4 regions of the Oceanobacillus sp. CF4.6 genome follow, and region 1 is predicted to be linked to each of the others. Evidence: riboswitches for the same ligand, from Rfam matches in the RefSeq annotation. Region 1 holds a riboswitch; each other region holds the start of a gene.
The links. Region 1 has a riboswitch for S-adenosylmethionine ahead of ACHABU_RS19695 (methionine ABC transporter ATP-binding protein). Riboswitches for the same ligand answer to the same signal wherever they lie in the genome.
Positions count from the first base shown of each region.

Region 2: linked by a shared signal. The riboswitch ahead of ACHABU_RS07915 (PLP-dependent aspartate aminotransferase family protein) and the one ahead of ACHABU_RS19695 (methionine ABC transporter ATP-binding protein) in region 1 are both predicted to bind S-adenosylmethionine.
Region 3: linked by a shared signal. The riboswitch ahead of ACHABU_RS09815 (methionine biosynthesis PLP-dependent protein) and the one ahead of ACHABU_RS19695 (methionine ABC transporter ATP-binding protein) in region 1 are both predicted to bind S-adenosylmethionine.
Region 4: linked by a shared signal. The riboswitch ahead of ACHABU_RS12210 (iron-containing alcohol dehydrogenase family protein) and the one ahead of ACHABU_RS19695 (methionine ABC transporter ATP-binding protein) in region 1 are both predicted to bind S-adenosylmethionine.

Region 1 is NZ_JBIMEX010000018.1:35,703-43,718, forward strand. Features, by position in the region: gene ACHABU_RS19680 (glycogen/starch/alpha-glucan phosphorylase) at 1-1,586, shown strand, start outside; gene ACHABU_RS19685 (alpha-hydroxy acid oxidase) at 1,674-2,813, opposite strand; gene ACHABU_RS19690 (methionine ABC transporter permease) at 2,847-3,509, opposite strand; gene ACHABU_RS19695 (methionine ABC transporter ATP-binding protein) at 3,502-4,527, opposite strand; SAM riboswitch class I at 4,659-4,768, opposite strand; gene ACHABU_RS19700 (pyridoxal phosphate-dependent aminotransferase) at 4,880-6,049, opposite strand; gene brnQ (branched-chain amino acid transport system II carrier protein) at 6,321-7,679, shown strand.
Region 2 is NZ_JBIMEX010000003.1:213,515-221,530, reverse strand. Features, by position in the region: gene ACHABU_RS07915 (PLP-dependent aspartate aminotransferase family protein) at 141-1,862, opposite strand; SAM riboswitch class I at 1,965-2,083, opposite strand; gene rarD (EamA family transporter RarD) at 2,742-3,647, opposite strand; gene megL (methionine gamma-lyase) at 3,817-5,001, shown strand; gene cls (cardiolipin synthase) at 5,207-6,646, shown strand; gene ACHABU_RS07895 (acyl-CoA thioesterase) at 6,681-7,193, shown strand; gene ACHABU_RS07890 (winged helix-turn-helix transcriptional regulator) at 7,268-7,597, opposite strand; gene ACHABU_RS07885 (aminopeptidase) at 7,903-8,016, shown strand, end outside.
Region 3 is NZ_JBIMEX010000005.1:81,409-89,424, reverse strand. Features, by position in the region: gene ACHABU_RS09835 (TetR/AcrR family transcriptional regulator) at 370-987, shown strand; gene ACHABU_RS09830 (Spx/MgsR family RNA polymerase-binding regulatory protein) at 1,047-1,457, shown strand; gene ACHABU_RS09825 (ATP-grasp domain-containing protein) at 1,726-2,670, shown strand; gene metC (cystathionine beta-lyase) at 2,732-3,919, opposite strand; gene ACHABU_RS09815 (methionine biosynthesis PLP-dependent protein) at 3,933-5,036, opposite strand; SAM riboswitch class I at 5,105-5,216, opposite strand; gene ACHABU_RS09810 (manganese catalase family protein) at 5,442-6,302, shown strand; gene ACHABU_RS09805 (LLM class flavin-dependent oxidoreductase) at 6,655-7,644, shown strand; gene ACHABU_RS09800 (DNA topoisomerase) at 7,823-8,016, shown strand, end outside.
Region 4 is NZ_JBIMEX010000007.1:83,770-91,785, reverse strand. Features, by position in the region: gene arsC (arsenate reductase (thioredoxin)) at 1-395, shown strand, start outside; gene ACHABU_RS12220 (hypothetical protein) at 474-620, shown strand; gene ACHABU_RS12215 (MetQ/NlpA family ABC transporter substrate-binding protein) at 694-1,503, opposite strand; gene ACHABU_RS12210 (iron-containing alcohol dehydrogenase family protein) at 1,521-2,630, opposite strand; SAM riboswitch class I at 2,713-2,831, opposite strand; gene ACHABU_RS12205 (GtrA family protein) at 3,024-3,479, shown strand; gene ACHABU_RS12200 (MerR family transcriptional regulator) at 3,564-4,454, shown strand; gene ACHABU_RS12195 (ATP-binding cassette domain-containing protein) at 4,732-5,103, shown strand; gene ACHABU_RS12190 (PstS family phosphate ABC transporter substrate-binding protein) at 5,296-6,324, shown strand; gene pstC (phosphate ABC transporter permease subunit PstC) at 6,428-7,384, shown strand; gene pstA (phosphate ABC transporter permease PstA) at 7,386-8,016, shown strand, end outside.

The DNA of each region.
Region 1 (8,016 bases):
AACAGCAATACTTTCTTGTTTCCGCAAGTATTCAAAACATCCTCAAACATTTTAAATTAAATAATAAAATGTCCCTGAGTCATTTGGCTGAAAAAGTGGTCATTCAAATTAATGATACCCACCCGAGTCTGGCAATTCCCGAACTGATGCGGATATTAATGGATGAGGAAGGTTTTAGTTGGGATAAGGCCTGGAAAGTAACGACGAATGTTTTCGCATATACCAACCATACGACATTATCGGAAGCGCTTGAGACATGGTCCATGGAGATGATGCAGAACCTGCTGCCGAGGATATATATGATTATCGATGAAATTAATGAAAGATTTTGTAAAGGGATCTGGTTTGATCATGAAGCGTTAAGAGGAAAGATTCCGGAACTTGCAATAATTGCAGATGATCGTGTTCACATGGCAAGGCTCGCAATTGTAGGTAGTTTCAGTGTAAACGGGGTCGCTAGAATTCACACGGAAATTTTAAAGAAACAGGAAATGAAGACTTTTTACAGCCTTTTTCCTAATAAATTCAATAATAAGACAAATGGAATTACGCATCGACGTTGGTTGTTACAGGCCAATCCAAAAATGGCAGACTTAATAACGGATGTTATTGGCCCACAGTGGATCAAACGACCAAAACAGCTGATCAGTCTATTAAAACATTCCAATGATAGTGCTTTATTGGAGAAATTTGATCAGGTAAAACATGAAAATAAAAAAGTGTTAGCCAATTATATTCATCAACATTTAGGTATAACCGTCGATGAAAGATCTATTTTCGACGTGCAAATCAAACGGCTACATGAATATAAACGACAGCTTTTAAATATATTCCATGTCATTTATCTTTATAATGAATTAAAGGAAAATCCAAATCAGGATATGACACCACGTACATTTATCTTTGGAGCCAAAGCTGCTCCAAGTTACCATTTGGCGAAGGAAGTTATTAAACTGATAAACACAGTGGCATCCATCGTCAACTACGATCCGGTTGTAAAAGACAGGCTGAAGGTTATCTTTATGGAAAATTATAATGTTAGTCTGGCAGAAAAAATTATTCCTGCAGCGGATATCAGTGAACAGATCTCTACAGCCAGTAAGGAAGCTTCCGGTACAGGAAATATGAAAATGATGATGAACGGCGCACTAACTCTTGGAACCATGGACGGCGCTAATATTGAAATACATGATTTGGTTGGAGATCAGAATATGTTTATTTTCGGTCTAACAGCTGACGAAGTACTGCATTATTATCAGCATGGGGGTTATCATGCAAGAGATATTTATAATACCGATGACCGGGTTAAGCGGATATTGGATCAATTGAATCAGGGGGAGTTCGGGGCGCATAATATAGAATTTAAAGATATCTATTATAATATTTTGTATCATAACGACCCTTATTTTGTACTAAAGGATTTTGAAGCCTATTTGGAAACACATGAACTCGCAGAGCGTGCCTATCGTGATCGAATGACCTGGTTAAATATGAGTGTGACAAATATTGCCTACTCGGGGAAATTCTCCAGTGATCAGACGATTCAGGAGTATGCGACAGATATTTGGAAGATAAAGCGGGTGTGAAAAAGATTGATACCCAGCCATAATGTGAAATGAAACATAATAAAAGCCACCAATTTTATAATTAATTGGTGGCTTTTATTGGTTACTCTATGACGTCAACGTAACTTTCTTAGCTGCCTTTATGTTTACTGCGCCTGATAATGCAAGAGAAACGCTAGTCTCCTGAATGAAATTAGTAAGTACCTTTTCTACACCTTCCTGTCCACCCAGTGCTAAACCATACACGTATGGTCTACCTAGTAAGACGGCATCTGCACCTAATGCCAATGCTTTTACAACATCTGGCCCGCGTCGAATACCGCTATCAAGCAGAAGAGGAATTCTTCCATTCACCTCTTTAGCAATTTTGGGAAGAGCTTCAATGCTAGAAACAATCCCATCCATTTGCCGGCCCCCATGATTGGAAACGATGATACCGTCTATCCCAGCTTCGATGGCAAGTTTCGCATCTTCCGGGTGCAGAGTCCCTTTTATTAGAACCGGTAGGGAGGTTCTTTTCTTTAGCTCTTCTACATGCTTCCAGTTAAGTGCAGGATGAAAAATGTTAGTTAGAATTGATTGAATAACAGAATCACTGTCTTGACTTGGCAAGGAATCCAAGAATACCTTATCGTTAATATAATTTGCTTTTCCATAACCTTCTTTTAGTGGAGAGAAGCTATTACGTATATCTTCTTCCCGCCATCCCAGCATGATCGTATCGACGGTTAAAACTATGGCTTCGTAACCGGCCTCTTCAGCTCGGTTTACCATGCTATAGGAGATATTTTCATTATTAGACCAATATAGCTGGAACCATTTTGAACTGTCGGGAGATGCTTTTCTTACTTCTTCAATGGAAAAGCTGGAAACAGTGCTTTGAATAAATGGCACCTGATGTGAAGCAGCAGCTCTCACGACAGCTAATTCGGCATCTTCATGCGCTAACTTCAACATTCCAACTGGAGAGAGCAAAAAGGGATGTGGATACGTACGGCCGAATAACGTAATACTTGTATCGGCAGCAGAAACATCATTTAAATACCTCGGCACGATCGACAACTTATCAAAGTCTGTTGTATTTATCCTTAATGTTTCCTCTCCACCTGCTCCTGACCGTATGTAGCCAAATGCCGCTTTAGGTATTACCTTACTTGCGGCAGCTTCAAGATCAGAAAAATTAAGGGGGAAGGCTTCGGATGAAACAATCTGTTGTATAAAGGAATCTTCTATATTGTTGATTGTCAAAGTGGTCACCTCATCAAAGTATATTCAAAAGCATTAATCTTTTTTCAATCTTGCTGCTAGTCTATTCCCAATGGATTGGATACCTTGTACGATGATAATTAAAATAAAGACAGTCACGTACATAACATCCACTTCATAGCGAAGATGTCCAAAACGATAAGCTAAGTCACCGAGACCACCAGCACCAACAAGTCCTGCCATTGCTGTAGCCCCAATTAAGCTGACCGTGGCAATTGTCAGCCCCAAAATAATAGCTGGTCTTGCTTCTCTTAACATAACATTCCAGATAATTTGTCTAGTTTTGATTCCCATTGCTTTATAGGCTTCAATTACACCGTTATCCACATCGAGTAATGCAGATTCAATTAACCTCGCAATATATGGGGCGGCATTGATAACCAAAGGTACGATAACACCTTTCACGCCAATAGATGTTCCGACAAGCAGTTTTGTAAATGGCAGAATAAAAAACAGCAAAATAATGAATGGAACAGATCGAATAACATTAATAAATAAATTCAATATTTGATAAATCCATTTATTTTCCAATGATTGTCCAGGTCTGGTTAGAATTAATAATATAGCTAAAGGTACTCCAATCAGAATGGCAAAAAAGAGGGAAATAAGGACCATTTGAAATGTCTCTACTACTGCTTCCGATATGATGGGAAACCACTCTTCAATAAACTCATTCATTTGTTTTCCCCTCCAATTCTTCTGTAGAAACACCGTTATCATCTAAAAATTTCAAGGCATTTGCAACTTCTTGAGATTCTCCAACTAGATGTATGACCAGGTTTCCAACAATTCCATTTTTCAATTCCATAATATTGGCTGTTAATATATTTGGTTCTACTTTAAATCGATGGCTCACTTGAGCAAGCAGGGGTTGTCCGGTATTTTCGCCGATAAATGTCAATCTTGTAACCGTACCGTTTAATTTAAGCTGCTCTATTAAGCTATCAGATAATTTCCGTTGTGAGATTGTATTTAAAAATTTCTTTGTCGTTTTTTCTCTGGGGTTGGTAAATAGATTAATTGCTGTTCCTTGTTCAATCAAATCCCCATTTTCTATCACATATACATAATCACAGATTTTTTGAATTACATTCATTTCGTGAGTGATGAGTAGTATAGTTATTCCAAGCTCTTCGTTAATTTTTAAAAGTAAATCGAGAATGGAATTGGTTGTTTCTGGATCAAGTGCACTTGTTGCTTCGTCACTGAGTAAGATTTGTGGTTCCTGTGATAATGCTCTTGCAATCGCAACACGTTGTTTTTGTCCTCCTGATAATTGAGAAGGATACGTATGTTTTTTTTCTAATAAGTCAACAATACCCAAATATTTATCTACACGGGTCTCAACCTCTTTTTTGTCATAGCCAAGAAGCTTAAGTGGAATTGCGATATTATCATAAACCGTGGCCGTTTTCAGCAGATTAAAGTGTTGAAAAATCATACCAATTTTTTGCCGCGTTTTTCGTAATTTTTCCTGGGACATAGAGGTCATTTCTACTCCGTTTATGGAAACAGTGCCACTGGTTGGTTTCTCAAGTAAATTAACACAACGAATTAAGGTACTTTTACCTGCTCCACTATAACCAATTACACCGTGAATTTCACCCTTCTTCACATGAAGGTTAACGTCATTTAGTGCTTTGACAGCTCCATTTTTAGAAGGAAATACTTTCGTGATGTTGTCTAGTTTAATCATGTATGTAACATTCCTTTCAAAAGAGGCTGGCATCATGATGAAAACCTCTATTTTAGTATTCCTTACCCTTGAATTAAAAAAAGCCTCTCATTATAAAAGGAGAGGCTAGTAAATTATAAATTCACGTTCCTCTCTCATCTTCCAAAACGTCATGTTTTGCTGGATTTAGCACCTTTCTATGTATAACAATAAAGGTTGCCGAGCTTCAACGGGCCAGTCCCTCAGCTACTCTTGATAAGAGATTTATTTATTTGTTTCGAGTTATTAAATAAAGTTACATTATATCAATCATTTCGTCAATACTTATTTTGAAAAAAGGATAATCCATTAACACATCCTTATAATCAAAAGGTTATGGCTTAAATATATTTAGCTTCTCAATTCTGGAGATGGCTTCTATGATGCGCCCTTCATCGACAAGTAAGCCAATTCGTACATATCCCTCTCCAAACGTTCCAAAACCATTTCCAGCTGCAACCGCGACATCTGCTTTTGCCAACAGATAGTCTGCAAATTCCTCGCTTTGAAATCCCTCCGGTATGGGGAGCCAGGCAAAGAAGGATCCTTTTGGTGCGTTTACTTTCCACCCGATCCGATTACATTCATTAATTAATGTGTTCCGTCTACCTTCATATAAGTTAACCAGTTCATCGACACATTCCTGACTACTAGACAAAGCAGTTGCAGCTGCATGTTGAAGGGCTGGGAAGATACTTACAAATAAGTGATCCTGTAAAAGATTGATCGCTTCAATCATTTTTGCATTACCTACAGCAAAACCTACGCGCCATCCAGCCATATTATAGGTTTTTGATAATGTATACAGCTCAATTCCAACTTCCTTTGCACCCTCTGCCTGCATGAAACTGACTGGTTTATCACCATCAAATCCAATGGCGCCATAGGCAAAATCATGAACAATACCTATATTATTACACTTTGCCAATTGAACAGTTTCATCAAAAAATGCAAGAGATGCTGTCGCTCCGGTTGGATTATTCGGGTAGTTTAAGTAAAGTAGTTTCGCCTTTTCTTTCTGTTTATCCGTTAGTTCTTTATAGTCAGGCAAAAATCCATGCTCACTATGTAAAGGCATCGTATCATAGGTGACATTTGCTATACCTGCACCAGACAAATAATCAGGATAACCGGGGTCGGGAAGTAGAAACAGGTCACCCTCATTCATTAAGGCCAAGGGTAATTCAACTAAACCGATTTTTGTACCAAATAAAACAGCAATCTCTGAGTCGGGATCAAGATCTACATTGTATTCCCTTTTATAAAAATCAGCTGCTGCTTGCTTGAATTCATCGGTGCCTCTGAATGGTGAATATTTATGTGTATCTGGATTTTCAACCGCTTTTTGCAATGCCTGGACAATATGCTTCGGAGTTGGTTGATCCGGATTTCCCTGGCCAAGATTAATCACATCCCGTCCTTCAGAAACTGCTACAGCAACTTTTTTTACTAAGGTTGCAAAGAATTGGGAAGGTAGTTTAGTTAAACGATTCGAAATTTCCATTATAAAACACCTCATTTACAATTAGTTCAAATAATTATCTAAATATTATATCCTTATATAACTTATGTTTATAGTAGAACATATTATTAAATTAATATCCAACAGAAATGCTTTGTTTAATTTACGAAAATTGTCACATAAATTTCCTGCGATATATTGCATTTTGTTGAAAAAGGTAGTATGATATCTTCATTGAGACATTATACACAGCTCGCTAAATATTTTGAAAATTTAATAAAGTATTTGAGCTTACAACAAGGGGGAACAACTTATGAAGGACAAGCTACCTTTTTCTTCTTATATGGCAATCGGATTTATGTTATTTGCATTATTCTTTGGAGCGGGCAATTTAATTTTCCCTGCTCAATTAGGTCAAAACGCAGGAACCAATTTATGGCCAGCGGCATTTGGGTTTTTAATTACTGGTGTAGGACTTCCATTACTTGGGATTTTGGCAATGGGCTTCTCAGGCAGTCGAAACTTGCAGGAGCTTGCAAGCAGGGTGCATCCGATATATGGCATCTTTTTCACTGCATTGCTTTATCTGACAATTGGACCGTTCTTCGCTGCTCCTAGGACTGGAACAGTAGCGTTCGAAGTAGGGATCGCTCCATTTGTGAGTGAGGGGTCACAACAAACGGTATTGCTTATTTTTACCATTATCTTTTTTGCCATTGCTCTTTTATTCTCCTTATTTCCAGCGAAAATCGTTGATAACGTAGGTAAATTATTGGCACCATTCCTTGTAGTATTGCTTGTAGTTCTCTTGCTGGTTGCATTATTTAATCCAATGGGTTCGATTCAGGCACCACAAGAAGCATATCAAAGTGGAGCATTTATGGGCGGATTCCTAGAAGGATATAATACGATGGATGCATTGGCTTCCCTTGTATTTGGTATTATCGTTATAAATGTCATACGGTCGCTGGGGGTTACTTCTAAAGGAGAAATTCTTAGGGCAACAGCTAAGTCAGGAGTTATTGCAATTTCACTTCTTGGAATTATTTATGTTGGTATTGCTTACCTAGGAGCAACAAGTACTAGTGTTCTAGGTTTATTTGATACAGGTGGCCCGGTACTGAGTGGTGCGGCATCCCATTACTTTGGAATGTTTGGATCAATCATGATGGCTATTGTCATAACATTGGCCTGTTTAACAACAGCAATCGGGTTAATTACAGCAAATGCTGAATATTTCCATACACTATTTCCAAAAATAAGCTATAAAGTGTTAGTTGTGTTTTTCTCCACATTAACGTTTGTAATTGCAAACTTTGGATTGGCAAATATTATTACTTATTCGATACCGGTATTAATGTTCCTATATCCATTAGCAATCGTACTCATGTTGCTTACATTTATTTCTCCGTTGTTTAATCATGCGAGAGTTGTTTATGTTGCAACCACTGCAGTTACATTCTTGATTAGTATTTTTGATGGTTTGAAAGCATTATGTGATTCACTTGGTATAGATTACTTTAGCTGGATGAAACCAGTAGTGTCCTTCTATGAACAGGTCCTTCCATTCTATGATCAGGGCCTTGGCTGGTTGCTGCCGGCATTAATTGTAATCTTAATTACAGGACTAGCCTCAAAATTGCAGAAAGTAAGTAGTGCTCAGGAAGCATAAAAAAGCACATGAACGAAAAACCTCTTATACAGAGGAAAACAGGTTTTTTCATTACTGAACTTTCGCAGCAATAAAATAGGTTCAAATAGGTAACTGGGGTAAACTTAGGATGTTTCTACTAATCATCTCTCCTTGCTAAACTTGGTAAAAATAAGGCTGTTTACGTAATGTTTATTGCTTTTTAATCATCGCAGAGTTGAGATAAAATACGAACTAGGATAAGTTACTTCGGCGACCGCTCTGGGGAAATATACGAAGACTCCAGCGGGAGGAAAGGCATCGGTGAGACCCCGCAGTGCGAAGCACGAGGAGGGCTCACCAGCCGCCCGCGGAAAGC
Region 2 (8,016 bases), on a different contig from region 1:
AACATCCCTTTGATAGTGTAATCATTAAAATAAAAAGTTAAACTTTTGAACTAAAAAAATCACCTTCATTGAAGAAGGCGATTTTTTGTTATGGTGTTAAAGAACATTCCCTAAGTTATGGATTTGTAAACCAGTCTTCATCAAACGGTTATTGTCGCCCTCGATGAATTACTACGGATGGCCAAAGCTTCTTCTGCAGGATTTTTACCTGTAATCACGATTATTCCCGCAGCTTGGGCATGTTCTAATGTTTCTTGATTGTTTGTATGCTCGGCAAAGATAATTTTCCCTTCTTTATTAATTAGTTGCTCAATAATAGTGGAAGGGAGTTCCTTACTGTTTACCCATAATGCATCAATGGGAGAGGGGTACGCTGTTAATTTCTCATACGCTTCCTCCGAACCTTCTCCAATTTGGATAACCTTGAATCCTTGTTTTTCCAAAGTGATTCTGGAAGCATGATCAATATCGATGCTTGCAATCACCTTTTGACGCAATCCGTTACTACGGTCAAATGGTGATGAAAGGAGCCATTTAATTGCTTCATCATCCTCTGACACGTTCGTTAAACCTGTTTGTCCCGTTGCATTGCCGATTGCCTGATCCAAATCTGCAAGTATGTCCTCAACAGCTTCGAGCCCAATGGATAGACGAACAAGCTCTTCCGTTACACCGCTTTTTTTCAATTCCTCAGCACTTAACTGTTGATGTGTTGTTGAGGCAGGGTGGATAATTAATGATTTTGCGTCTCCAACATTGGCAACATGTGACCATAGCTTTACACTGTCAATCAACTTTCTGCCGGCATCACGACCACCTTTAATACCGAAAGTTATAATGGAACCATAGCCGAATTTGAAATATTTCTGTGCAAGCTTATGAGAAGGATGTTCTGTCAGGCCAGGGAAACTAATCCATTCCACTGCAGGATGTTCCTGTAAATATTGTGCAACCTTTTGTGCATTCTCTGTATGTCTTTCAATACGCAAGTGAAGCGTTTCGAGACCTTGTAAAAGTAGAAATGCATTTTGTGGACTTAGGCAAGCTCCAATATCACGTAATAATTGAACACGTAATTTTGTAATAAAAGCAGCTGGACCAAGATCTTTATATTTTAATCCATTATAGCTCTCATCAGGCTCTGTAAATCCTGGGAAACGTCCACTATCCCAATTGAATCTTCCGCCGTCTACCACAATGCCGCCAATCGTTGTCCCATGTCCACCAATCCATTTTGTTGCAGAATGAACAACAATATCAGCGCCCCACGTAATTGGTTTCGTAATATATGGTGTGGCAAAGGTATTATCAATAATTAAAGGAATGCCGTGTGCATGGGCAATATCTGCAACCTTTTCTACATCAAATACATAAAGACTTGGATTCGTTATAATTTCTCCGAAAACAGCTTTTGTTTTATCAGTTATTGCTGCTTCAATTTCATCTAGATTGGTTCCATCAACAAATTTGACGTTTATTCCGTAACGTGGAAGTGTCGTTGCAAATAGATTGTATGTACCGCCATATAGATTACTATCTGCGATAATTTCATCACCAGAGCCTGCAATATTCAAGATTGCCAGCGTAATTGCCGCCATTCCTGATGAAGTTGCTACAGCGCCTATGCCATCTTCGAGTAGGGCTACTCGTTGTTCAAATGCATCTACTGTCGGATTCATTATTCTTGAATAAATATTCCCCGACTCAGCCAAACCAAATAAATTTTGTGCATGTTCCGTGTCACGGAATACATAAGAAGTAGTTTGATAGATTGGAACTGCCCGTGAACCTGTTGTTGGATCTGGCTGCTGGCCACCGTGAAGTAATACGGTTTCTGAATTTTGAACATGAAATTTTGTCATAAGTAATTCCTCCCATTTAATTCGTTTTCTTCATATCTTGAGGAAGAGGATAAGCAAAAAGCCCTCTTCCTAAGAAGAGGGCGTATGTACGAATCAGTCCTCCTCTTATCTTCCAGATCAATCGATGACCTGTAGGATTTAGCACCTTTAACAACAGACAAGTCTGCTCTATGGTTGCCGGGTTTCACAGGGCCTATTCCCTCCACCACTCTCAATAAGAGATTGCTTTATTAAATTAATGTGATTATATAATGTATTCGAATAATTGTCAATAAGGTTTCTGAAAAATTAATATTTAAATCACTTAATTCCTTTTTACCATCGCATTTTCTATAAACTACGAAGTAACTGCCATTTGCGATAGACCTTTAGCTAATAATGGAAGCAAGTTTCTTCGGCTACCGCTCTGGGAAATACACTGCGCTTTTCGCGGGCGGCTGGTGAGCCAACTTGCGCTAAAGCGCTGCGTTGTCTCACCTATGCCTCTGCTCCCGCAGAAGTCTCCGTGTATTTCCCAGAGCTGATTAGATGTTTACAAACTATTAACTGCATTAGTGATTGCTATAAAAATCTCATAAAACAGCTTCACCAGTCCGGGTGAGCGGCGGGCGGTGACTCCTGCGGGAAAAGCACGTGTCCGAAGACCCCGCAGCGGTGGTTTTCCCGCGAGGAGGCTGAGGCCGTGCCCGCGGAAAGCATCCGCCCAGAGCGATCTCGGACGGTAGCAATAGCGCATGTCTGTTAATATAACCTAAAGTTAAGTCGCATTTTATTTCAACTCTGCGATGATTAAAAGGCTTTAAACAATAACCAAGGTTACCAAAGTGGTTATTAAAGATATTCTAGTTTATCCCAGTTAACTGTTGGAATTTACACAAGCTATTCCGATTCGGTCTGTCTCTTTGGTCTTTTGTAGACAGAGAACATATAGATGAACAGTGCAGTCCATATAAGAATAAATGTAATTAAATGAGCCGTGGTGAACGTTTCATTGTAGAGAAATACACCTAAAATAAGCATCATCGTTGGTGTAATGTACTGCAGGAAACCTACCATAGCTAAAGGAATCTGTTTGGCTCCACTTGAAAAGAGTAATAAAGGAACAGCTGTTGCGATTCCAGCTCCAATTAAATATAGATTTGTAGCGGTAATAAATGGCTGAATCGTAAAGGAATTTACTGGAATCATCCATAAATAAATAAGGGCAACTGGTGCAACAATCATTGTTTCAATCGTTAAACCATACAAAGCACCAATATCCACCGTTTTTTTCAACAAGCCATATAATGCGAACGATGTGGCCAGCATCAGAGATACCCATGGGAAAACACCATAGCTGAAAGTAAGATAAAGCACACCAGTTGCAGCAAGGATAAAAGAAATGACCTGTCCTTTTGAGACGGACTCCTTTAAGATTATTATTCCAAGTAAAATACTGATTAAAGGATTAATATAATAGCCCAGACTTGCCTGTAGTACATGGCCACTGACAACGGCCCAAATAAATAAAAACCAATTCATACTGATGACGATGGAAGCTGCAGTAATACCCAATAACTTTTTTCTATCCTTCATAATTGCACGGCATTCCTGAATGAATGGCAGCCATTTTCCTAATGAAATAACGAGCAGAAGCATAAAAGCACATGACCACACAATGCGATACGCTAGAATTTGGCCAGCAGGAACATATTCGAGCTGTTTCCAGTACATTGTAAGAAAACCCCATAGGAGATATGCACTAAATGTATATAGAATCCCTAGCTTTGTCTGACGACTATCCATCTTTTTTCTCCTTTTTAAATGAGACTATGATAATAGTAGATTGAAAAAATGAATAAAGCAATAACTAGGCTTGGAGACTAATAAAGAAAACGCTTTCAAATAATTGCGATTTCCTTTATGATAGTAGTAAAGGCTATTAATTGTAAATGTATGTGAAGGGAGTCATTTCATGAAAAAGAAACAGGACCATTTTGAAACTGCTGTCATTCATGAGGGCTATGATTCAAAAACGATGCTTGGAAGTCTCACTCCACCAATTTTTCAAACTTCTACCTACACCTTTGAAAATGCAGAACAAGGAGAACGTCGCTTCGCTGGTGAAGAAGGGGGATATATTTACTCCCGACTTGGTAACCCGACTGTTCGTGTCCTTGAAGATCGGATAGCAGCATTGGAAAACGGTGAAAAAGGTCTTGCTTTTGGGTCAGGCATGGCGGCGGTCTCAGCTGTACTAATTGCATTGACAAAGGCAAATGATCACATTGTATGTTCTTCTGGATTGTACGGATGTACATTTGGACTATTAACGATGATGGAAGAAAAATACAATATCATTACGGATTACACAGATATGAAAACAAAAGCTGGACTCCGAGCGGCCATTAAACCTGAAACTGCTGTGATTTATGTGGAGACACCAATTAATCCGACGATGAGGCTCATCGATTTACAGATGGTAGCTGAAGTTGCAGGCGAATATCAGATACCTGTAGTCGTTGATAATACGTTTTCTACCCCATATTTACAACGCCCACTAGACCTTGGTTGTGATGTCGTTATTCATAGTGCAACGAAATATATCGGAGGACACGGGGACGTTATTGCCGGTTTGGCGGTAGGAAAAGAATCATTTATCGATTTAGTTGCATGCACAACACAAAAGGATATTGGTGGTGTGATATCCCCATTTGATGCCTGGCTTTTGCTTCGAGGTCTCAAAACATTGCCAGTTAGACTTGATCGTCATTGTGATAATGCAGAAAAAATCGTGGAAAAACTAAAGGATCATCAAAAGGTGGCGTATGTTTATTATCCAGGTGACGAAAAGAACCCTGATATTTCTATCACGGAAAAGCAGATGAAACGCGGGGGAGGGGTTATCTCCTTTGAAATCAAAGGAGATAAAAAAGCGGCACAGCAAGTACTGAACCATTTAACCTTCTTAAAGATTGCGGTGAGTCTTGGAGATACAGAATCATTAATTGAGCACCCTGCCACAATGACCCATGCAGTAATTCCCGCTGGAACCCGTCAAGGAATGGGAATAACTGATCAATTGCTTCGACTCTCTGTCGGTCTGGAAGCATGGCAGGATATTTGGTCTGACTTGGAGCAGGCTTTAAATAAAATATAAAAGGGTATACCTATACACGTCTGAACCAGTAAAAACTGGAGTAGGCGTGTTTTATTTTTGCATCGATTATAAGTCGGGAAAAGCTGCGGAAATGAAAGGCATTAACGTTGTCAATTTGTCTTAATTATCTTGGAATAAATTTCTATGCTATATTATAATGTAGAAGATTACATATACTCTAGAGAGAGGAGGGGGGCTATCAGTCATGGAGATACTATCTTTTTTATTAGGACTTATCATTTTTTTAAATATAGCATTAGGGGCTTCTATTGTATTTTTGGAAAGAAAAGATCCCACTTCTTCATGGGCTTGGCTAATGGTCCTTCTATTTATACCAATTGCAGGATTTCTCCTTTATTTGGTCTTTGGCAAACCAATAAGCAAACGGCGGATTTTTACGTGGGATAAAAGAAGTAGAATGGGTGTCAAAACAACTGTTCAAGCACAACTAAGATTAATTGAAGAAAAGGAACATATCTTTAATAACCAGAAATTAGCACCATACGGAGATTTGGTATATCTGCATTTACGGAATGATGATGCCATCTTTTCGCAAAATAATCATGTCGATATTCTTACCGATGGAGAAGAAAAGTTTAATGCATTAATTCTGGATCTACAAAAAGCGACCAACCATATTCATATACAATATTATATTATACGCAGTGATGGGCTTGGCGAACGCCTGGCTGAAGTGCTAATCAAAAAGGCGAACGAAGGTGTAGATGTTCGTTTATTGTATGATGCCATGGGTTCACGCTCATTAAAAAAAAGCTATATAAAACGTTTGAAAAATGCTGGTGTCATGGTGGAAGCCTTTTTCCCTTCAAAGTTTATTTTCAATCTCAAGATTAATTTTAGAAATCACAGGAAATTGACGATTGTTGATGGAAAGGTCGGCTATATCGGTGGATTCAATGTTGGTGACGAATATCTTGGTAAAAACAAGAAGTTTGGCTACTGGCGGGACACACATTTACGGCTGACAGGAGATGCTGTGCAAAACATGCAGACGCGTTTCATTCTTGATTGGAATCAGGCCTCCCACGAGAAAGTTCATTATGATGAGCATTTTTACAATACAAGTCCCAGTGGTGATATTGGTGTACAAATTGTTTCCAGTGGTCCGGATTCGGAATGGGAACAAATTAAGAATGGCTATATTAAAATGATTATGGCCGCAAAGGAATATGTGTATATTCAAACTCCCTATTTCATCCCTGATGAGAGTCTTCGTGATGCATTACGGATAGCAGTATTATCGGGAGTAGATGTAAAAATCATGATCCCGAATAAACCCGATCATCCCTTTGTCTATTGGGCAACACTTTCTAATAGTGGCGACCTTTTAAATGCTGGAGCAGAAATATTTATTTATCAAAATGGATTCCTTCATGCGAAAACAATTATCGTAGATGGAAAAATTGCATCGGTAGGTACTGCAAATATTGATGTTCGCAGCTTTCGACTGAACTTTGAAGTAAATGCATTCTTATATAATCCAGTTATCGCCGAAAAGTTGGTTCAGAAATTTAACGAAGATATTGAGTTATCCACACAGATGACGAAAAAACTTTATGAAAAGAGATCGGTAGGGGTACGTTTTAAGGAGTCCATTTCCAGATTGATCTCTCCGGTCCTATAGTTCGTACAACGAGAAATTGTTAGGAGGAATTCACATGGAAGCAAAGCCATGTTCAAAATCAATTGCATTAAAAACAACACACGTCCTTCCACCTGACACAAACGCTTATGGAACACTTTTTGGTGGCAAGTTAATGGCACACTTAGATGATATTGCTGGAATTGCTGCAGTAAAACATGCCAAAAACCTCGTAGTGACAGCATCAACAGACTCGGTTGATTTCCTTGCACCGGTAAAAGTTGGGCATTACATCTCCATAGAGGCATTTGTGACATGGACACACCACACGTCGATGGAGGTTTTCTCAAAGGCAATAACTGAAGATATCGTAACAGGAGAAAGAAAAGTATGTACGACAGCCTTTATGACATTTGTAGCAGTTGATTCTGGCGGTAAACCAGTCCCGGTCGCAGCCGTTTATCCCGAATCAGATCACGAAAAAATGCTTCATGAGAGCGCACCACTCCGGGCGGAACGTCGCGAAGAAAGAAGGAAGAACTCCAAAGAACTAGCCAAAACATTCGGAACGAAATATGCAATGGAATAATGTACAAAAGCGAAGGCGACTAGATAGCCATTAATGAATTTAAAAACAGGACTGCCTTGGCAGTCCTGTTTTTATTAAGCGTTTTGGTCTTCCAGTTCTTCCGTTGTAACGTTGTTATTGGCCCAGTGTTGAATTTCTTTTATGACTGGTTCTAGACTTTTTCCTTTGTCCGATAAGGAATATTCGATACGAACAGGAAATTCGGAATAGATTTTGCGTTCAACGATACCTTCTTTTTCTAGTAACTTTAATCGGTCAGAGAGTAGTCTTCCACTTATGGGCAAATCTGTTTCCATCTCTGAAAAGCGCTTCGTGCCCTTTAATAGTTCAAACAGTATTAAACCAACCCAACGTGTACTAAGAAGCCCCATAGCCTTTTCAAACCTTGGACATAAGATCTCCATGAAGATCACCTCATTCTTTTATAAATAGCGTTTATAGGAGTTATTGTCATTATTTCTACATGAATTACAAAAAGTAACTTATTCTACATTTTAACATAATACCTTTATAACGTAAATAGAATTGAAAACTTTTAGGATAATACAGACTAAAATACTTCATAGAGGGAGATGGATTTTGGTAATTTTCCGGATAATATGAAATAATAGGTATATAGTGTGTGTAGAGAGATAGTGATAAGGTATCCTGGTTATACGATGCGTTGTTTTAGTAACACATAATACGAATATCTTGTGGAGGTTAAATTATGGTGAGCCAACAGACTCAGGAAAAATATGCGGAGTTAGCGTTACAAACAGGAGTAAACTTACAAAAAGGACAAACGTTGATGATTAATGCCCCCATTGAGGGAGCGGATTTC
Region 3 (8,016 bases), on a different contig from region 1:
GGTTATTAGCAAAGATTACGAGTGAACATAACCCCTATTAGAAACCGAGGAGACATCGCAAAAGTAAATTGCGATGTCTCCTTTTTACAATTTGATTTACAGAATTGCTAGGAGTTATTAAATGTCTGTTTAATTTCTTTTTATGCAATAAACGTATTGGCCGATTCTATTCTTTAGCTACTTTCCTGTTTAGGTAATTCATTATTTTTTTTATGGTTTCCCATATTTATCCCACAATTAAATGCTAAGGTAAATATAGTGAAGTGACACAATGTCATCATATTCTTTGACAAGTGACACGGCGTCTCTTATTATATAATTATAAATATATGACATCATGTCACTTCATGAGAGGTTGGAGGAAGACCATTGCCGAAACAAACATTTTTTAACCTTCCTGATCATAAAAGAAAAACATTATTGGAAGCAGCTGAAAAAGAGTTTGCAAGAGTACCATTATCTCAAGCATCCATTGCCAATATTATTAAATCAGCTGAAATTCCAAGAGGAAGTTTTTATCAGTATTTTGAAAACAAAGAGGATCTTTATTACTTTTTATTGAGCGAAGAGACAAAAGAGAGAAAAAATAATTTTATATCCTTATTAAAAAAGCATAATGGAGATATTATTGAAGCGACAATTGAAATGTACTATGACTTTCTTGTACAAATGCCGGATGAGGAAGAACATAAATTTTTAAAAAATGCAATGTTAAATGTAACACATAAAGTTGAAAATACCTTTACGGATGTATTCGATACTGCTCATGGCGCGGAGCATCTAAATGAAATGAAGGAACTGGTTAATAAGGACCGTTTAAATATTAAAGAAGACAAAGATTTATTTCATATTATGCAAATTATTACAGCGGTAGCTTTTCGCAATTTCGTTGAAAAGTTCTCTAAGGAATTATCCGATGAGGAGGCTATTGAAAACTTTAATATTGAGATGAATCTATTAAAACATGGACTTTACAAACGAGAATGAATTCTAAATGAAGCAAAGAAAATTAAAGTGCAAAAATATGAAACGAAGGAGCAGGATATATGATTGCTACAATATATGGAGCAGCATGTTCATCAACTAGGAAAGCAAGACAATGGTTTGCAAAGAATGAGATTCCTTATGTAGAACGGAATATTCTACGAGATCCATTAACCGTAAGTGAACTCCAGGGGATTCTTCGTATGACAGTCGAGGGTACAGACGAAATTATTTCGACCCGATCAAAGATTTATAAAGATCTTAATTTGAATTTGGATGATCTTTCGTTGCAGGTATTGCTTGAAATCATTCATAATTACCCAAGATTACTTAGAAGTCCAATTATTATTGATGAAAAGAGACTTCAGGTTGGGTATCATGAAGACGATATACGTCAATTTCTCCCAAGAAAAACACGTGAATATCAATGGCTAAAATGGCGGGTGAATAACCTTAGATTGATTGAAGGCTAATTTGATATTTTCTATATTAGTTAGCAGCACGTCCGGCAATACATGCCTACAAGTTATTGCTGGACGTGAATTTAGAGTTTTAAAGTGCCTTTCATAAATACAAAATCTATAAATTCAGGAGCAACCTCTTTTTCCCCACAACTATTCATCCCTGCTATTTTGGCGCAGTTTCTGCATTACTTATCAAACACGGTTTTCGGTGCAGTACTATACTATAAACTATATCACCTAATATATATTGAATTACTTGGTTTTAATTGATTAAAAGTTGAGTAAAATATATGTAATTCACGAAAATAATGAATGGACAGAGCATTTAAATAATAGACTGGAAGAATTAGGACTACCGTATGAAGATTGGCTGCTTGAAAATGGAATGGTTGACCTTACATCTGTACCACCGGAAGGAATTTTCTATAACCGAATGAGTGCATCATCACATACACGTGGCCACCGTTTCTCTCCGGAATTAACAAGCGCAATACTCTCTTGGTTGGAACATCATGGGAGAACGGTCATCAATGGCAGTCGTGCTCTTCAGTTGGAAGTAAGCAAAGTATTGCAGTATTTAGAACTTGAGAAATATGGAATTAAAACGCCGAAAACGGTAGCAGCAGTCGGTAAAGGTGAAATATTAAAGGCAGCTAAAGGATTTGAAGGAAAGAAATTTATTACAAAGCATAATCGTGCAGGGAAAGGACTTGGAGTTCAGCTTTTCGATTCATTGGAAGCATTGCGGAACTATGTAGAGGGACCAACTTTCGAGGAGCCTGTAGACGGAATCACTCTAATCCAGGAATATATCGAATCACCGGAATCATTCATTACACGTTGTGAATTCGTTGGTGGAAAATTTGTTTATGCTGTTCGAGTCGACACATCTGAGGGATTTGAACTATGTCCGGCAGACGCATGTAGAATCGATGACATGTTCTGCCCAGTTGGCGAAGAAGCATCAATACCGGATATGTTCGAAATCAGAGAAGGATTCACCCACCCAGTTTTGGAAAAATATGAGCAAATGCTTGCAGCCAACGATATTCAAATAGCCGGAATTGAATTTATCGAGGATAAAGACGGAAATATCTTTACGTACGATATTAATACAAACACAAACTATAATAGTGACGCTGAAGCAAAAAGCGGAAAATACGGTATGCTGGAAATAGCAAATTATTTAGGTGGAAGATTGCCTGAGGCCGCTGAAGTTTAATAGGAAAAGCCCTGACTTAGAAAGTCGGGGCTTTTTTAGGTAGTTCGGGTTTAATACGATATTAAGAAACGGTAACTCCAGCACTTGCTTCTTTTTCAGCAACTTTAAGTGCTTGGGCAAAATCTGCTATTAAATCATCAACATTCTCAAGACCTACAGAGAATCTAAGCAGTCCATCTGTGATTCCACGCAATTCGCGTTCTTCCTTAGGCATTGCAGCATGAGACATTGTAGCTGGATATGATAAAATTGATTCAACTGCACCAAGACTTACAGCAAAAACTGGAATACGGACATGATCAACAAATGCTTTGGCAGCAGCCTTATTTGGCAATCGGAAAGAAAGAACGGCTCCGCTACTTGTCGATTGCTCTTTATGCAGTTCGTATCCAGGATGGGAAGGAAGACCTGGATAATAGACTTCTTCAATAAAGGAATGCTTATTGAAGTATTCAGCAATACGCCCGGCAGAATTACTGGATTGATTCAACCTAGCGCCGAGTGTCTTAATCCCTTGAAGTAAGAGATACGAATCCTGTGCACCAAGAATGGATCCAAATGAATTTTGGATAAAAGCTAATTTTTCGCCGAGTTCTTGATTTCTTGTTACTGCCAATCCAGCAATCACATCACTATGTCCGGAAAGGAACTTAGTTGCACTATGCAACACAATATCTGCACCAAGATCAAGTGGATTCTGATAAAGTGGTGTCATAAATGTATTATCAACAAAAGTCAGACAGTTATTTGCTTTAGCAACTTTTATAAGTCCTGGTAAATCAGTAATGTTCATACAAGGATTGGAAGGGGTCTCCGCATAGATCACTTTTGTATTCGGTTTGATTGCACTTGACACTTCATTAAGATCCGTTAAATCCACAAACGTATGATCGATATTAAATCGTTTTAAAACTTCTGATACAAATCGGAAAGTTCCACCATACACATCTTTTGTCACTACTACATGGTCACCAGCAGATAAGAGTAATAGTGCGGACGAGATGGCAGCCATCCCAGAAGAGAATGCCAAGCCATGTGTTCCGCCTTCGAGTTCAGCGATTTTTTCCTCGAGCGCCTGGCGGGTAGGATTTCCAGATCTGCTGTAATCGAAGGGTCCAAATTCTTCAAAACTATTTTGATGGAAAGTGGAAGAAAGATAGATAGGAACATTCACCGCCCCTGTCTGTGTTTCTCCTCTTTGTGCGCCATGAATTAATTTTGTTTCTAAATGATTATTATGTTGACTCATTTTTAACATCCTCCTATTCCAAAATTGATAGTGCTTGTTGTAAGTCCGCTTTTAAATCTTCCACATTCTCAATACCTACGGAAAAACGTAGTAGTTCGTTGCTGATGCCCCGTCTTAATCGCTCGTCTTCTGGCATATCTGCATGGGTCTGTGTGGTTGGATACGTAATAAAACTTTCGACACCACCAAGGCTTTCGGCAAAAACAATCAATTGTAGCTTCAATAAGAAAGGATCGACATATTTGCTCTTTTTTAGGCAGAATGAGAGCATGCCGCCTTTGTTGGGATAAAGAACTTTTGTAACGGCGGGGTGTTCTTTTAGATATCCAGCAATGATTCTAGCATTTTCCTCATGTCTATCCATTCGGAGGGACAATGTTTTTAAGCCCCGGATTAGCAACCAGGAATCAAATGGGGAGAGAACGGCACCATTTGCGTTATGATTCAGAGATAATTTTGCACAAATCGCTTCACCTTTAGCCACGACTAACCCTGCTAAAACATCATTGTGACCCCCAATATATTTTGTGGCACTGTGAATGACAATATCAGCACCGAGACTGATTGGCTGCTGCAAGTAAGGCGTTAAAAATGTATTGTCCACAATTAATAGTAGATCATGTTGTTTTGCCAACGTTGCATACAGGCTGATATTGATTTCCTGCATCGATGGATTTGTTGGCGTTTCGATAAATATTGCCTTCGTATTGGGTGTTATTAGTTGCTCTGTTTTTTCAATATCGTCAAATGTATCATAGGTTGTTTTAATATCATAGATATCTGCATATTGTTCCAGCATACGGTATGTTCCACCATATAAATCCTCGGGTGCAATTAAATGGTCACCAGACCGGAAAAGGGAGAGGACTAATTGGATAGCTGCCATCCCGGAGCTACAGGCGTAACCTGTATCACCGGCTTCTAATTCAGCAATCCCTGCTTCCAAAATGTTACGAGTAGGATTTTTTGTTCGCGTATAGTCATAGCCAGTGGATTGTCCAAGTCCCTTATGCTGATAAGCTGTTGATAAATAAATGGGTGGATTGATTGCTCCGGTTTTCTCATCGCTTTTATTTCCTAACTGAGCTAATTTTGTTTCAATACTTTTGTTTGACATTTTTCAACCTCCAAATGTAAATAAGGGCCTTCTTCAACTAAGAAGAAGGCCCTAATATGTATGCATTCTTCTTATCTTCTAGGCAGAAATACAAACGCCTACTGGAATTAGCACCTTAACCTGCATGGTTTGGTTGCTGAGACATCAAAGGGCCAGTCCCTCCGTCTCTCTTGATAAGAGATTAAACTAATTTATGTAATTTTTCTAAATAATACTTTCAGCTTACAATATAAAATTAAAAAAAGCAAGAAGAATATAATATTTCTCCTGAATATATTGCATATATGGAAAGGTAAAGGAAAGAAGCAAGCACTTTTAGGATGCTATATGAATACCTAATAAAGAGGGTGGTTTATTGCCTATAGACTTACCAGATATGCAATTAATTTAAAGGAAGTGACTCTATTGTTTTATCATGTCAAAGAATTGCAATACCACGCAAAGCCGGAACGTCCAGATCCCGTGTTTGCTGGGAGACTGCAAGAAGTACTCGGGGGTCAATGGGGTGAGATGTCAGTAGCTATGCAATATTTATTCCAGGGTTGGAACACGCGCGGCGATGGAAAATATAAAGATTTATTGATGGATACCGGTGCAGAAGAACTTGCCCATGTGGAAATGCTTGCAACCATGATTGCAAGACTTTTGGACGGTGCTCCTGATATTGAATTGGAAGATGCTGCAAAGGATCCGATGGTGGCAGCAATTTTAGGAGGAATGAATCCACAACATGCAATTGTGTCCGGTTTAGGTGCCATGCCGGCGGATAGTATGGGGAATCGCTGGACAGCAAATTATATTATTGCAAGTGGAAACCTGCTTGCAGATTTTCGAATGAATCTGACTGCTGAATCACAAGGACGTCTTCAAGTTGCACGTCTATATGAGATGACAAATGATCGTGGTGTCAAAGATATGCTTTCCTGGTTACTTGCAAGAGATACCATGCATCAAAATCAGTGGTATGCCGCAATCAGAGAACTGGAAGAAAAAGAAAATATCGTTGTGCCGAGTACGTTCCCAAGGGAATTGGAAAAGGAGGAAGTAGCCTACACATTATTCAACTTTTCCATGGGGAATGAAAGTGCTACTGGAAGATGGGCGCACGGCCCAAGTATGGATGGCTGTGGAACGTTTAATTATGTTGAGGACCCAGTTCCATTGGCACCAGCACCGAAACTTCCCCCAGCTCCACCGTACATTTTTGATACACCATTATGGGCGTTGAGAAAGTCCGACGATCTGCCGGAACCGGATATGAAATAACATACAAAGTGGACTGTCTATTATTATAGACAGTCCACTTTCATTTTACCCCAAGGTAAGGGAAGGAGACTGTTACCAGATTAATTCTTGTTATAACTACAATCGGATGAAATCATTTGATGAGATATAATGATAGAATAATACTCCTTTAGTTCCTCTATTTAAACAATTGTACTAGTTTCCCCACAACACTGCTTGGTCTGAATAGACAAGTGAAAAAATTCACCTTACAATGAATATATTCCCATAAAAATCGACTGTTGTAGAATTATTCAAATCGTGTTTTAAAAATCCGGAAAGATCAAAAAGCATATAAAGAGTAAATTAGAATAGAAGAAAGGGATGGTTACATATGAAATTAAGTGTACTCGATCAAGCACCTGTAACGAGTGGAAATACAGCTGTAGATGCATTGAGAAAAGCAGAAGAATTGGCTATCTTGGCAGATGAGTTAGGCTATCACCGATTGTGGATGGCTGAGCACCATGGGACAGAAACTCATGTTAGCTCAGCGCCAGAAGTAACGATTGCCCGTTTGGCTGCTAAAACAAAAAGTATACGCATCGGAACTGGTGGCATTATGATGATGCATTATTCGCCTTTAAAACTAGCCGAGGTGTTCAAAACACTTAGTGCCTTTTCTCCTGGGCGGATTGATTTTGGCGTCGGTCGTGCACCGGGTGGCGATAGAGATGCTATATATGCGCTATCCGAAGGGCGTCAGCCGATGTTAAACAATATGTATGAAAAATTTGCGACAACATTAAAATTAATCAATGATGAAGTACCGGAAGATAGCTTGTACAAAATGGTTGCAACACCATCCCAAATAACCTTGCCAGAAGCATGGATGCTGGGATCAAGCGGTAACAGTGCATTAAAAACGGCACAAATGGGTGTTGGCTATTCTTTTGCGCAATTTTTTAATGGGGAGATGTCAAAAGAGATTTTAGACACATACAAGCATCATTTTCAGCCATCCGTATTTATGGAGAAACCGGAAATTAATGTGGCATACATGGTTACCACTGCTGAAACAAAAGAAGAAGCTGAATTTGAGGCGCTACCACAAGATATATCCCGATTATGGCTTTCGAAAGGGCGCATAGGACAAACATTAACACCTGAAGCCGCCGAAGACTACCCGTTGACTGAAATCGATCGAATGACCATCCAAAAAGATCGCAAATTGCATTTAGTAGGATCAGCTAAAGAAGTGGCAACACAATTACAAGAAGAACAAGCACAATACGGATTTGATGAAGCAATGATTTGCAGTATCCCGCACTCGCAGGAAAAACGATTGGAAGTTTATCGTTTATTGGCAAGGGAACTGTTTTAAATAGGAAAAAGAAAAAAGAATTGACTTAGATCAATTCTTTTTTCATCTGCGCAATGTTTATTCACACAGTGTTCCTTTGTAGCCTTAGTAAGAAATATAGGGAAATGCTATTTCAAAAACACACGCCATCGTTTATAATGAAATGAACGAACGTGTGTTTTTATTTGGAGGTTGACTTATGAAATTAATACTAGCTGAAAAACCATCCGTTGCAAAAAACATTGCAGACGCATTAAAAATTAAAACGAAAAAAGACGGCTATTTTGAAGGAAACGGCCATATTATTACATGGGCTTTCGGTCATCTCGTTGAACTTTATGATGCTAAGGATTATGACAGTAAGATGAAAAGCTGGAAAATGGATAACTTTCC
Region 4 (8,016 bases), on a different contig from region 1:
TATGTACTGGCAATTCATGCAGAAGCCAAATGGCAGAAGGTTGGGCAAAAAAGTACCTTGGTGATGAATGGTCCGTTAGAAGTGCTGGAATTGAAGCACACGGTTTGAACCCTAATGCGGTTAAAGCGATGAATGAAGCCGGGGTGGATATATCGAATCAAAAATCAGAGAAAATCGACACGGAATTTTTAGATCATGCTACCTTGGCTGTGACTCTCTGTGGGGATGCAGCAGACCGCTGTCCAATGACGCCTCCTCAAGTAAAACGGGAACATTGGGGTTTTGATGATCCGGCAAAAGCAGAGGGAACTGAAGAAGAAGTTTGGAAAGTTTTCCAACGCGTACGCGATGAAATAGGAGATCGAATTAAACGTTTTGCAGAGACAGGTGAGTAAATCTTTAATGCTCAACATGAATAAAACACCTCACTTCGACAAAACTAGGGATAGTAAGGTAGGAGGAGGCATTCGTAAATGAGCAATAAAGAGAAGAAGCACAACAATCAGTTTAAAGAAAATGAAAACACCGGTGAGCAACGTAATGGCCGAAAAAGTCAGTATAAGAACCATAACTCTGAGAATGGCGAAGCACCGAATGAGTATATTACAGATAAAAAATAAAAAAAGTGTGGATCATAATAGATCCGCACTTTTTACATTTTAATGATTCAATTGGGCATTTATGCTTTTATTCTTACCATCCAGGTACGACGGAACCCTCGAAGTTTTCGTCAATAAACTGCTTCACTTCATCACTTTGGTAGAGATCGATAAATTGCTGAACAACTTCATCATCTTTCGTTTCTTCTCGTACAGCAATCAGGTTCACAAATTGAGAATCCTGTTCGATGAAGATAGAGTCTTCTCCTGGAAGAAGCCCAGCTTCAAGTGCAAAGTTAGAATTAATTGCAGCTGCATCAACTTCCCCAAGTTGTCTAGGTATTTGAGCAGGATCAAGTTCAATAAATTCAAAGTTATTTGGATTCTCTACAATGTCATTGATACTAGCATTAACACCTAAGCCTTCTTCAATTGTAATTAAACCAGCTTGTTCGAAAAGTAAGAGTGCACGTCCGCCATTAGTTGGGTCATTCGGAAGTCCAATACGTGCACCATCTTCCAATTCTTTAAGGTCTGTTACTTCTTCTGAATACATTCCCATTGGAAAAGTTACTGTATCGGCTACTTTAATTAGTTCTAGACCACGTTCTTCGTTCATATGATCAAAAAATGGCTCTGTCTGGAAGCTATTTATATCAATTTCACCTTCAGATAATGCTACATTCGGCATAACATAGTCACTGAATACTACAGGTTCAATGGTTATTCCTTCTTCAGAAGCTAGTTCTGCAACCTTTTCCAGTATCTCTTCATGTGGTCCTGCGGTTACACCAACAGTTAGTTTATCATCCTCTAGCAGACCCTCTACTTCATCCGATCCACCACATGCTGCCAATAATCCTATAAGTAAAACAACAAATCCTAAAAATAGTCCTTTTTTCATCATCATCCCTCTTTCTGTTAGTATGCTTTTTGATAGGTTAGCTTTTCTACGGTATGAAATGCTGCTAAGACAGTATCTTCTGTAATTTCAATGTCCATAAAATGAATGGATTCCTCTGGTAGTAATACTTTTTTGGTGATTCTTCCTAAAAGTTCTTCGTCTTCAGCATCGATGGTTAAACTCTTCAAATTTACTGGGAATCCCCATTCATCATAATAATTTAGCAGTTTTTTTAAATCACTCTCTTTTCCTTCTAAAGCCAGTTGAATGAGAATTCCATAAGAAACGATTTCACCATGAAGGAAACGTTTCACTTCATCTGCCTCCGTTAATCCATTATGAATGGAATGAGCACCAGCAATTCTTCCTGCTTTGCCGCCAAATCCTCCAACCATACCTCCTGTCAGTATGATGGTTTCGATAACACGGATCAATTCGTCGTTTACTTGTTCCTCTTTGACGGAATCTAATGCTGCTTTTCCATCCTTTAAAAGAATATCACGACAAATTTTAGCAGTAAATTGGGAGACTTGCAGCCAAATCGGCAGTTCCACACCTTTATAAAAGGAATTTACAAGAGCATCCGCTTCGTAATACTTAGCTAGTGTGTCGCCGATACCTGCTTTTAAATATTTCAGCGGCGCTTTGGCAATAATCGCTGGTTCAACGAGTACGAGTGTATTTGCTACAGGAAATTCTGTATAATGTGAATGCTTCCCATCTTCATGGTAAAATACACTCAATGGTGTCCATGCGGCACAGGTCGCTGCAATCGTTGGAATTAATATGGATTTTATACCAGCTCGGGCAGCAGACGCCTTTGAAATATCAAGTACAGTGCCACCACCGATTCCAATAACTGCTTCTACATGTTCATTATCATACTTTCCTGCCAGGTCTATTGTTTTTTGTATGGTGCAATGCCCCTTGATGAAAGTGATATGATTCGGATCGATCGTATGAAATTCGTCTGGCAGATAAGGCTTTGCTGCCCGCCATGATTTTTCGCCTGTAACAATATGCACTTTTCTAACATTCAGTTCAGAAAGAAGACTGTTCAGTTCGTTTAGAACCTGTTCCCCAATTCGATAATGACCCGGTGATCCTTTCACCGTAGCAATTGACATGTGTATCACTCCTTTGATGTTAGGGAAACTAAAAAATGCCACTCGGGTAAGAGAGGCATTTGCGTTTTATAATAGCAGTCCCCTCTTATTTACCAAAATACAGACGTATTTTGCAGGAATTAGCACCTTTATCGGAAAAAGAATTCCCAGAAAGGTTGCCGGGTTTCATCGGGCCAGTCCCTCCACCACTCTCAATAAGAGTTATGTTATAAAGTTGTTTCTACATCGTAATATTAATCTTTTTAAAAGTCAATCATTTTTTATGAACAAACGGAATTTCCAATAAATTAAATTACGGGAATTGCATTTCTGGCTGTATTATAGTGGAATAAGCAAGACTATGATAAAATAAGCAAAAAATTACAAATTAAAAAGAATTAGGTGTAATCATAAATGATACGGAAATCTAACAAGAAAGAGAATACATTCCAAGTCTTGCAGTTCAGTGCAATAGGAGGGATGAATGCCCTTATTGATATCGGTACGTTGAACTTGCTGCTGTTTTTTTGGTATGCAGATAATAATGAAATCCTTCTATTATTTAATACAATTGCTTATACGTTAGCGGTCACGAATAGTTATCTGTTCAATGCCAATCTGACATTCAGGAAGAAAGCGAGTAAAAACAAGAAAGAATTAATCTTTTTTTGCATACAGGCATTCGTCAGTCTCGGAATCAGCAATCTCGTGTTTATCGGTGGTATCGCTTTACTAGGGCTTTTCTCAATACCGGTATTTGTGCAAAATAACATTGCCAAAGGTGCTGCAATGTTTCTTTCTTCAACGGCGAGCTTTTTCTTTATGCGCTATTTTGTTTTCCGTCGTAACGTATCGAAGCGGATTAAATAATTTTACCCATTCTTGATTTTAATGAATAATTGATGTATATTTTTTGTATAGTTATTATATAGTTATTATAAATGGGGTATTAAAATGTATAACATCAAAGCAGTTTCAAAAATATTGGACATGCCTACAGTTACAATTCGTTCCTGGGAGACACGCTATCATGCAATTACACCAGAACGAACAGCCTCCGGACATCGTGAGTACACAGAAGAAAATATAACCGATTTAAAATGGGTAAAAAAGCAGGTTCAGGATAATGGAATGAAGGTAAGTCAGGCTGTTAAACAGCTGCATTCCTTAAAAGAGGAACAAATTTCTGTTTCTTCTCCAATGTCTGTGTCGGAAGAAGGAAATTATCAAGCGCAGATAGAGGAATTGTATTATGCGGTTCTCCATCTCGATACAGCAAAATGCCATGTTTTACTTGATCTATGTTTTTCTCAATTCCACTACCGGACAGTTTTTCATTCCATTATTGTACCGTTAATGTATAAGGTAGGGAAAGCGTGGGAAGAGGGGAAGATTCACGTTGCACAAGAACATATGATAACCAATCTTGTGCTACAGCGATTTATGAATTTCTTTCGTATATTCGAGACTGCATCAACCCTTCCAAAAGTGATGGCAATCTGCCCGCAAGGTGAGCAGCACCAAATTGGCCTTCTACTGTTTACTTTATTCTTAAATGAAAAAGGGTATCCAGTGACATATATTGGTGCTGATACACCATTGGAGGGACTTGAAGGGCTAATAAAGGAAAAAGATATTGATATTATAGCGATCTCAACATCCCGTAAGAAAGATGAAACGATCATTCAGAAATATATAGATGTCCTTTCTGTGAACATTCCTGAATTAAAGTTTATTGTAGGAGGGTTAGGGGTAGAGGGAGTTAAAATTGGAGATCGCCAATGGAATATAGATAGTTCCTACGACAGTTGGTCGCAGATTATGACAGAAGTAAATAAAAAATAGAGAATCTGTAAAGGGTTTTCAACACCTTGCAGATTCTTTTTTATTTAGAAACTCAACGATCACATCGTGAAAGTAATAAAAAACTGTTTATACTTATTTTTATTGCAATTGTTAGGAATACAAAAGCAAATGTATCTACACTACATTTGGAATCAATGATGATGAATTCATTATGCCAAATATAATAGAAGGAGGAAGCTTTTCAAAATGAAGGAGAGGTTATTGCAGATGACTCACTGATAGAAGAAGGATTTGAAATTGGAAGCAGATGAAGCTGTTGGATAAAGTAAAACAGGATAATTTAAATGAGAATGAACTTCATAACCTCTACCACTCATTGGGAATCAATGAACTATTAAACAATTTCCCGAGTGATTTATCTGGTGGGGAGCGTCAACGTGTAGCCATCGCTAAAGCGTTGTACAGCAATCCAAGTATTATACTTGCCGATGAACCAACAGCATCCTTGGATTCTGATCGCGCCTTTGAAGTAATGGAAATGTTGAAGGAAGTAACCGTTCAAAATAATAAAACAACAATTATCGTTACACATGATACCCGTCTAATAGATTATTGTGATAAAGTTTATAAAATTACGGACGGTGAATTGGAGTTACAAACAATTAAAAGAGAATCATCAACGAATTAACATGAATGGAAAAAACCGGTCAAACGCCCGTTTTTTGCGTTATATGGCCACAAAAACGCGACTATATCCCTATAACTTTACAAAACATTTACATAAGGAACATACTTCCTTAATATTTCTCTACTATACTATCAATTGAGGGCAAAACAACAAGCCCAAAAATAGAACATAATCAGGGGAGGACAATTTAACATGAAATTCAAAAAGTACCTAATGTTTCTACTCGTTGCAGCTTTAGCAGTAGTGCTTGTAGCTTGTGGTGGGTCAGAAGAAGAAAATACGGAGGATACAGGATCTGAAGAAGCAGCTTCAGAAGACACAGCTTCAGAAGATACAGCATCAGAAGATACAGAAGAAACGGATAGTGAATCAACTGAGTTAGACGGTAGCGTAGTAATTGACGGTTCTGGTACAGTTTATCCTTTAATGGCTAGACTTGCTGAAGAATATATGATCAACGAACAACCAGGTGTTTCTGTAGAAGTAAGCCGCGCTGGAACAAGTGCTGGTTTTGAAAAATTCCTTATGGAAGATGGAACAGATTTTAACGATGCCTCTCGTCAAATTAAAGAAGAAGAACAAGCTAAAGCAGATGAACTTGGTATAGAAGTAATGGAACTTAAAGTTGCATTGGATGGTTTAACAATCGTTACAAGCCCTGAAAATGACTGGGCAACTGAATTGACTGAGCAACAGGTTAAAGACATTTTCCTTGGTGAATATACAAACTGGTCTGATATTAATCCAGAGTGGCCGGAAGAACAAATCCAAACTTACGGTCCAAATGAAAACCATGGTACGTATGAATTCTTCTATGAAAATATTCTTGAAGAACAAGATCTAGTTGAAGGAATTGATTTACAACAAGAATATTCTACACTTGTAACACTTGTATCTGAAGATACAAACGCAATCGGATTCTTTGGATTTGGATACTATGATAGCAACCAGGACAAAATTAATGCAGTAAGTGTTGACTTTGGTGACGGTCCAGTTGCACCATCACTAGATACAATTGCTGAAGATGGTGACTATGCTGGTTTCACTCGTCCAGTATTCACTTACTTGAACACGAACAACGCTACAGAAAAAGCCCAAGTACTTGATTATGCTTTATATGTAATGAATAGTACAAACGAATTTGCTGGTGAAACTGGATTTGCTCCAATCCCAGATGAAGAAGCACAAGCACTTGTTGAAGAGTTGGAAGGTCTTAAATAATAACTTGTATAAAAATTGAAAATGAAGTCCAATAAGATGAGAGCCGGTAGTTTTGCTCTCATCTTATTGTGACTTTTAAGCTCTGGAAGGGGTGCTCCGTAAAATGGCAACAAACAGCGATTTGAACAAAAAAAACGCTGTTAATGTCAGAGAAATGATTGCAGAGAAGAAAAAAAAGAGGAATTTTTCCAATGTGACGGAAAAATTAATTCCTACCATATTAATTATCATTGCATCTATTTCTGTTCTGACAACAGTAGGAATTATTTATACTTTATTAGCTGAGTCAATTGAATTCTTTAAAATTGTCCCGATTTGGGAATTCTTTACGGGAACTGTACTCAAACCATTGAGTCAAAATCCTGAATTTGGTGTTTTGCCTTTGATAACAGGAACCGTTATTTCATCAATTATAGCGATGCTTGTGGCAGGACCTATTGGATTAATGTCTGCAATTTATTTAAGTGAATATGCTTCAGAAAAAGTAAGAAGAACGCTTAAACCATTATTGGAAATACTTGCTGGAATACCTACAATTGTTTACGGATTTTTTGCGTTTACGTTTGTGACACCAGTCATTAGATCAATTTTCCCGGCTGTTGAAGCAACTAATATATTAAGCCCTGGTCTTGTTATGGGGGTTATGATTATTCCAATGATTGCATCCCTTTCCGAAGATGCTATGACTGCTGTACCAAATACCATGCGTGAGGGCGCACTGGCACTGGGAGCAACAAAATTGGAAACAACACTCAAGGTTGTAATTCCTGCAGCATTATCCGGAATTATTTCCTCATTTGTGCTTGGAATTTCACGAGCAATCGGTGAAACAATGATTGTTACTATTGCAAGTGGAAGCTCCAAAAACTTTACTTTCGACATAACTCAATCTATGCAGACTATGACTGCATATATTGTTGAAGTCTCTGGTGGGGAAGCGCCTGCTGGATCGACGATATATTACAGCTTGTATGCTGTAGCAATGACACTTTTTGTCTTTACATTAATAATGAATTTACTTGCAAGATATGTCTCTCGTAAATTTAGGGAGGAATATTAAAATGAAATATGTAGATGATGCACAAGTACAAAAGCGTATGTCTTCCCGAGTAACTATAAATAATGTATTAAAGCAATTATTTTTAGCAGCAACGCTTTTCGGTTTGGTAGTATTAGCCATTCTTTTGATTCGTGTTATTTCACAGGGTGCTGCATGGATTGATTGGAACTTTTTGACCGGAAGACTATCAACAAATGCAGATCGCGCTGGAATTATGGGGGCCATTTTAGGTACATCCTGGCTTATGCTTATTGTTATTCCGGTAACTATTTTTATTGGGGTTGGTACTGCGATTTATTTGGAATTATATGCAAAACAAGGGAAATTTCAGTCCTTAGTGGCAACTAATATATCCAATCTAGCAGGTGTGCCTTCAATTGTATATGGTTTGCTAGGGCTAACAATTTTTGTGAGAGCCATGGATTTTGGAAATGCTATTATTGCAGGTGGATTAACGCTCTCGCTTCTTGTATTACCTATTGTAATTGTAGCTGCTCAGGAAGCCATTCGTGCAGTGCCACAGCATTTAAGTGAAGCTTCTTATGGGATGGGTGCGACCAAATGGCAAACAGTAAAAAACATTGTACTACCTGCTGCATTACCAGGGATTTTGACAGGATCTATCTTAGCTC